2 regions of the Acidovorax radicis genome follow, and region 2 is predicted to be linked to the other one. Evidence: predicted binding sites of a transcription regulator. Region 2 holds the regulator's gene; the other holds the start of a gene.
The links. Region 2 encodes NrdR, which represses ribonucleotide reductase genes. Its sites were predicted from a motif close to CACNANATNTNGTG; they were not measured.
Positions count from the first base shown of each region.

Region 1: a site for NrdR is predicted at 2,828-2,841, ahead of KI609_RS04405 (ribonucleoside-diphosphate reductase subunit alpha). Genes of this name have one in related genera too.

Region 1 is NZ_CP075184.1:983,751-987,569, forward strand. Features, by position in the region: gene KI609_RS04405 (ribonucleoside-diphosphate reductase subunit alpha) at 1-2,731, opposite strand, end outside; gene ampD (1,6-anhydro-N-acetylmuramyl-L-alanine amidase AmpD) at 3,108-3,725, opposite strand; gene KI609_RS04415 (sigma-54-dependent transcriptional regulator) at 3,709-3,819, opposite strand, start outside.
Region 2 is NZ_CP075184.1:1,905,864-1,909,682, reverse strand. Features, by position in the region: gene glyA (serine hydroxymethyltransferase) at 1-1,120, shown strand, start outside; gene nrdR (transcriptional regulator NrdR) at 1,139-1,588, shown strand; gene aroC (chorismate synthase) at 1,790-2,887, opposite strand; gene KI609_RS08725 (EAL domain-containing protein) at 3,154-3,819, shown strand, end outside.

The sequences.
Region 1 (3,819 bases), 920 kb from region 2:
TCGCACTTTGGGTGCGCAGGTAGTAAGTGGTCTTGAGGCCACGAATCCAGGCAAGCTTGTAGGTATCGTCGAGCTTCTTGCCTGATGCGCCTGCCATGTAGATATTCAGGCTCTGTGCCTGGTCGATCCATTTCTGGCGGCGTGATGCGGCTTCCACCAGCCACTGCGATTCCACCTCGAACGCGGTCGAATACAAGGCCTTGATGTCCTGCGGCACACGATCAATGGGATGCAACGAACCTTTGAAATGTTTGAGGTCCATGATCATTACGTCGTCCCACAGGCCAAGGCGCTTGAGATCCCTTACCAGCCCCCCGTTGATGACGGTGAACTCGCCCGACAGGTTGGACTTGACCGAGAGGTTGCCGAACGATGGTTCGATCGATGCATCCACGCCGATGATGTTGGAGATCGTCGCCGTTGGGGCGATGGCAACACAGTTGGAGTTGCGCATGCCGTCCTGGGCAATCTTCTTGCGCAGAGCATCCCAGTCGAGGGAGGAAGAGCGGTCGACTTCTACATAACCACCCCGTGCACTGGCGAGCATGTCCAGCGTATCGAATGGCAGGATTCCACGGTCCCACAGCGAGCCCTTGTAGCTTGAATACTGACCCCGTTCTTTGGCCAGCTCGGTGGATGCCCAGTAGGCGTAGTAGCAGATGGCCTCCATCGACTGGTCTGCAAATTCCACAGCCGCTTGAGAGGCGTAGGGAATGCGCAGCTCATACAGGCTGTCCTGAAAGCCCATCAGGCCCAGACCGACGGGGCGATGTCGCAGGTTGGAGTCACGCGCTTTTTTGACGGCGTAGTAATTGATGTCGATCACGTTGTCCAGCATGCGCATGGCCACGGTGATGGTCTTCTTGAGCTTGTCGTGGTCGATCTGCCCGTTTTTGATGTGCTGAAGCAGATTGACCGAGCCGAGATTGCAGACGGCGGTCTCGGTGTCGCTGGTGTTCAGCGTGATCTCGGTACAAAGGTTGGACGAGTGCACCACGCCTGCATGTTGCTGGGGCGAACGCACATTACATGCATCCTTGAACGTGATCCATGGGTGCCCAGTCTCGAACAACATGGTCAGCATCTTTCGCCACATGTCAGTGGCTTGCACCGTTTTGGCGGGCTTGATCTCGCCACGGGCGGCCTTTTCTTCGTAGGCTACATAGGCCTTCTCGAAGTCGGCTCCGAACAGATCGTGCAGGTCGGGGACGTTGTTGGGCGAGAACAGGGTCCAGGTGCCCTTTTCCATCACGCGGCGCATGAACAGGTCGGGAATCCAGTTGGCCGTGTTCATGTCGTGCGTGCGGCGGCGGTCGTCGCCGGTGTTCTTGCGCAGTTCCAGGAACTCTTCAATGTCGAGGTGCCAGGTTTCCAGGTAGGTGCAGACAGCGCCCTTGCGCTTGCCGCCCTGGTTCACCGCCACGGCCGTATCGTTGACCACCTTGAGGAATGGCACCACACCTTGCGATTCGCCGTTGGTGCCTTTGATGTGGCTGCCCAGCGCACGCACGCGGGTCCAGTCGTTGCCCAGGCCGCCCGCGAACTTCGAAAGCAGCGCGTTTTCCTTGATCGACTCGTAAATGCCATCCAGGTCGTCGGGCACCGTGGTGAGGTAGCAGCTGGAGAGTTGCGAGCGCAGCGTGCCGGCGTTAAACAGGGTGGGCGTGCTCGACATGAAGTCGAAGGACGACAGCACTTCGTAGAACTCAATCGCACGGGCTTCGCGGTCGGCCTCATTCAGTGCCAAGCCCATGGCTACGCGCATGAAAAATGCCTGGGGGAGTTCGATGCGGGTCTTTTTGACGTGGAGGAAGTACCGGTCGTACAGGGTTTGCAGGCCCAGGTAGTCAAACTGTAGATCGCGGTCGGCCTTAAGGGCGGCACCCAGGCGCCGAAGGTCGAACTGCTGCTGCAGGCGTTCATCCAGCAGGTCATTCTCCACGCCCTTCTGGATGAACTGTGGGAAGTAGTCGATATAGGCTTGGCCCATATCGCTCTGGATAACGTCGCGGCCCAGGACTTCGCGCACGATGGTGTGCAGCAGCAGGCGCGCGGTGGCGTAGGTGTAGTCGGGGTCTTTCTCGATCAGCGTGCGGGCCGCCAGGATGGACGCCTTGTACACCTCGTCCATGGGTACGCCGTCATATAGGTTGCGCATGGTCTCTGCCACTATGGGGGCCGCCTGGATGTCGGCGCCCAAGTTGGCGCAGGCAGACTGGATAAGGCCCAGCAGGCGTGCTTCGTCGAGTGGAACGCGCTGGCCGAGGTCAATCACGTGCAGTGCGGGCACCGAGTGCGTTTTCTGCTCTTGCTGGTGGGCGCGCTCTTGGGTGCGGCGTTCGCGGTAGAGAACGTAGGCGCGGGCCACTTCGTGGTGGCCGCCACGCATCAGGCCGAGTTCGGCCTGGTCTTGCACGTCTTCGATGTGGAAGGTTCCGCCGCCCGGGCGTGACCGTACGAGTGCGCGCACGACGTTCTGGGTCAGCGTGTCAACGACCTCGCGCACGCTGGCGGAGGCGGCACCCTGGGTGCCATGCACGGCGAGGAAGGCCTTCATCATGGCGACGGCTATTTTCTGCGGCTCGAACGGGACAACCGAGCCGTTGCGGCGGATGATTTGATAGTGGGTCAGCGTTGCGCTACCCGGTTGTTCGGCAGGCGAGGCGTCAGCGGTCGTAGAGGGGTGACCAAGCGTGTTGGTGGTCGATGCAGGGGTCAGAGCAGCTTGCATTTGAGAGGTCCTTTGGGAGCTGTCGGGAAAGGCGAATTCAGTGCGCCGAGGGGCGTTGCGTGCGAGGAAGGTGGGAAAGGTGGGTTGCTTTCCACACGCTATAGCTAGTGGGTGTGATGGTAGCAAGACACTACCGGTAGTGTACAGCGCTATATTCACACGGCTGCTGAAGCTGTCTGTTACCAGCCGGTTTCACGCTTGTTTCGGGTCGGCTCCAAGGCCTTGTGCATGGGGCATTCCAGGGGCCAAACCTTGACTTGGCGCAGTCTCGCGGAGACTTTTGCTTCAGCAGCCGCGTGGACACGCGCTGTCCATACGGGGATGCGAGTGTCGTGGTTTGGCGCAAAGAGCGCAGAAGATTCGGGAAAACCCTTGATTACGCGAAAGGCGGGGTTGACTTTTGCGGAAAGAGCCCCGCTTGCCACTGCAGCGCGTTTTGCAGTTCGGCCCAGTCAAAGCCCGGGCCTGGATCGCCCTTGCGGCCCGGTGCAATGTGTTCATGGCCTGCGATATGCCGAACGGGGTAGCGTGCGGCAATGTCCTGGCAGAGCGTGGCCAGCGTGCGGTATTGCGCCGGCTCAAAGGTGAGCCCTTCCAGCCCTTCCAGCTCAATGCCGATGGAGTCATCGTTGCAATTACTGCGGCCCCGGTAGCTGGATGGGCCCGCGTGCCAGGCGCGCTGGTCGCAATCCACAAATTGCCACAGATCCCCTGTGCGCTCGACAAAAAAATGGCTGGACACCTGAAGTCCGCGAATACGCTGAAAGTAGGGGTGTGCGTCCCAATTCAGGGTATTGGTAAAGAGCTGCTGCACAGCCCCGTTGCCATATTCGCCAGGGGGCAGGCTGATCGAATGCACCACGATCAGATCCACTGCGCCGCTTGAAACGGGGCGCTGGCCGAAGTTGGGTGAGGGCACTCTCCGTGCCAAGCGGTGCCAGCCACCGTCCCAGGGGCTCACGCCTGCGTCCTGGATGTCATCCGATATCGTCATTCGGGTCTTGATCGTTCGGCGCCGCGATGTTGAGGCGGGCGATACGGTAGCGTATCTGGCGCAGGCTGATACCCAGCCTGGCGGCGGTCGCTGT
Region 2 (3,819 bases):
CGTCATGTGGGCGCAGGGCACACAGTTGACCAACAAGTACGCCGAAGGCTATCCAGGCAAGCGCTACTACGGCGGCTGCGAACATGTGGACGTGGCCGAGCAACTGGCCATCAACCGGGTCAAACAAATCTTCGGTGCAGAAGCCGCCAACGTGCAACCCCATTGCGGCGCATCGGCTAACGAGGCCGTGTTCCTGGCCTTCCTCAAGCCCGGCGACACCATCATGGGCATGAGCCTGGCCGAAGGTGGCCACCTGACGCACGGCATGCCGCTGAACATGTCGGGCAAGTGGTTCAACGTGGTCTCCTACGGCCTGGATGCCAACGAAGCCATCGACTACGAAGCGATGGAAAAGAAGGCCCACGAAACCAAGCCCAAGCTCATCATCGCTGGAGCCTCGGCGTACAGCCTGCACATCGACTTTGCACGTTTTGCCAAGGTGGCCAAGGACGTGGGCGCGATCTTCATGGTGGACATGGCCCACTACGCGGGCCTGATCGCTGCGGGCGTGTACCCCAACCCCGTGCCCCACGCCGACGTAGTCACCTCCACCACGCACAAGAGCCTGCGCGGCCCGCGCGGCGGCATCATCCTGATGAAGGCCCAGCACGAGAAGGCCATCAACAGCGCCATCTTCCCCGGCCTGCAAGGCGGCCCGCTGATGCACGTGATCGCAGCCAAGGCTGTGGCTTTCAAGGAAGCACTGCAACCCGAGTTCAAGGCCTACCAGGAACAGGTGGCCAAGAACGCCAAGGTGGTGGCAGAGACGCTGACTGCACGCGGCCTGCGCATCGTGAGCGGCGGCACCCAAAGCCACGTGATGCTGGTGGACCTGCGCGCCAAGGGCATCACCGGCAAGGAAGCCGAGGCCGTGCTGGGCGCCGCCCACATGACCATCAACAAGAACGCGATCCCCAACGACCCTGAAAAGCCGATGGTGACCAGCGGCGTGCGCATTGGCACCCCCGCCATGACCACGCGCGGCTTCAAGGAAGAAGAAGCCCGCATGACGGCCCACCTGATCGCCGACGTGCTGGACAACCCCCGCGACGAAGCCAACATCGCAGCAGTGCGAGCCAAGGTCAACGCGCTGACCGCACGTTTCCCTGTCTACGGTTAAGCCCGGCGCATTGCTCCCATGAAGTGCCCCTTCTGCAGCCACCTCGAAACGCAAGTCGTTGAAACCCGGGTGTCTGAGGATGGGGTGTTCATCCGCCGCCGCCGCCAGTGCGGCGCGTGTGATAAACGCTTTACCACCTACGAACGCCCGGAAGTGAACTTCCCGGCCATCGTGAAGAAGGATGGCCGCCGCATCGACTATGAGCGCGGCAAGCTGCTGGCCTCTTTCAATCTGGCGCTGCGCAAGCGCCCGGTCAGCACCGACCAGATCGACAGCGCCATAGAACGCATCGAAGAAAAGCTGCTCAACCTAGGACAGCGTGAAGTGATCTCCAGCCGCATTGGCGAGCTGGTGATGCGCGAACTCAAGAAACTCGACAAAGTCGCGTACATCCGCTTTGCCAGCGTCTACCGCAGCTTTGAGGACATTGACGATTTTCGCGCCATGGTCGACGAAGTGCGCAAATAAACAGACATGCGGTGCAGGTGCCATGTAGGCAACGATTACGAGGTTTTTTGCCTTTTTGCGCCCGTAGCTATTACCTGAGCAGCTACATATTCAATAGCACATCATGATTGGGAGCGGGCCTTGCATACACAAGCCTCGTTCAACACCGAAACCGCCGGCCGCTCGCCAGACTCGTGCCACCCGTCTGCAGGGTTGCGAAAACTACAGAAAAGAAGCCTGAATAGGCGGCACCGTGGCTACCACATCACCGCACTGCGCACGGTGACGCAAGGCATGGTCCATGACAACGAGTGCCAGCAATGCCTCGGCAATAGGTGCAGCGCGGATGCCGACACAAGGGTCATGGCGCCCCTTGGTGATGACTTCGGTACTTTGGCCGTGCACATCAATGGACTCACGCGGGCTGATGATGGAACTGGTGGGTTTGATGGCAATACTTACTTCAAGGTCCTGCCCAGTGCTGATACCTCCCAGAACGCCACCAGCGTTGTTGGTACGAAAGCCTTGGGGCGTCATCGAATCGCCGTGCATCGTGCCGCGGTGGCCTACGCTGGCAAAACCCGCACCAATCTCCACCCCTTTGACGGCATTGAGCCCCATCATGGCGTGGGCAATGTCCGCATCAAGCTTGTCATACAGTGGCTCGCCCAGCCCCACAGGCACCCCTGTGGCCTGCACACGAATGCGTGCGCCGCACGAGTCGCCTGCCTTGCGAAGCGCATCCATATAGTCCTCGTACTGCGCCACATCGGCCACGGGCGCAAAAAAGGGGTTGCTGTGCACGTGGTCCCAGCTCTCAAAAGGAATAGCGAGCTCGCCCAACTGCGTCATGCAGGCGCGCAACTGCACTCCGTATTGCGCAGCCAGCCATTTTTTGGCCACGGCCCCGGCGGCGACCGTAGGCGCGGTAAGGCGAGCGGAAGACCGCCCCCCGCCCCGAGGGTCACGGATGCCGTATTTGTGCCAGTACGTGTAGTCGGCGTGGCCCGGACGAAAACTCTCGGCAATGTTGCTGTAGTCCTTGCTGCGCTGATCCGTGTTGCGGATCAGCAGGGCAATGGGGGTGCCGGTGGTTTTACCTTCATATACGCCAGAGAGGATCTCTACCGCATCGGGTTCATTGCGCTGCGTGACGTGGCGGCTGGTACCGGGGCGGCGGCGATCAAGATCTGCCTGAATGTCAGCTTCAGCAAGCGGCATGCCCGGCGGGCAACCGTCGATCACACAGCCAATGGCTGGGCCGTGGGATTCACCAAAGTTGGTGACTGCGAATAGTGTTCCGAAGGTGTTGCCGCTCATGGTGCTGGATTATCCCAGAGCTACGCGGGCATGGTCCGGCCAAGTGCGTAGCAATGCAGTACACCCACCTGCACTCGCCCCCCGGGCGCAAGGGGCCGGCAACCACCGGCAGCTGCAGTGCAAAAAAACATCCCTTGGCAAAAGGAGCTTGGCAGCGGCATGGCTGCTTGCTAGGATGACACACGACCTTTGGGACACCCATGCCCGTCTCCGCAATGCCCCCTTCCGGCTCCTCGTTGTCATGCCTGCCGCATCCACCCTTCACCTTGGCTGACGCCCCACTTCGCAAGGCGCTTGATGCAAGCGATAACGCCATCGCGATAAGCGATAGCGCCCGGCGTGTGGTGTATGTCAATGACGGCTTCACACGACTTTTCGGCTATGCGTCGGACGAGGTCCTGGGGAAATTACTCAGCGACGTGCTGCTCGGGCCCTACTCCGACCCGGGTTTGCTCGAGAACATTCGAGAGCACATCAAGACCGACGGCCGATTTCACTTCGATACGTTGCTCTACAGCAAGACCGGGCAACCGCTCTGGGTTTCGATGGTGGTCAACGGGTCAGACGATGCATCCGGCGGCCCGGGCGGCAGCATCACCATTTTGACGGACATCACACTCACCAAGATGCACGAGGTGCTTCAGACGCGGGTGCTCGAAGGCATGGTCAATGAGCTGCCGCTGCCCGACCTTATGGAGCTTGTCTGCCGTGAAGTCGAACGCATTGCGCCCGAAGTCACCGCGTCCATTTTGGCGGTCGATGGACAAGGCCGGCTACGCCCTTTGGCTGCGCCCAGCTTGCCACCATCCATTGCGCGGGCCATTGATGGCATAGCCATCGGCCCCTGCGCGGGCTCATGCGGCACGGCGGCGTTTCGCAATGCACCGGTGGTGGTCACCGACATCGCCACCGACCCCTTGTGGGCCGACTAC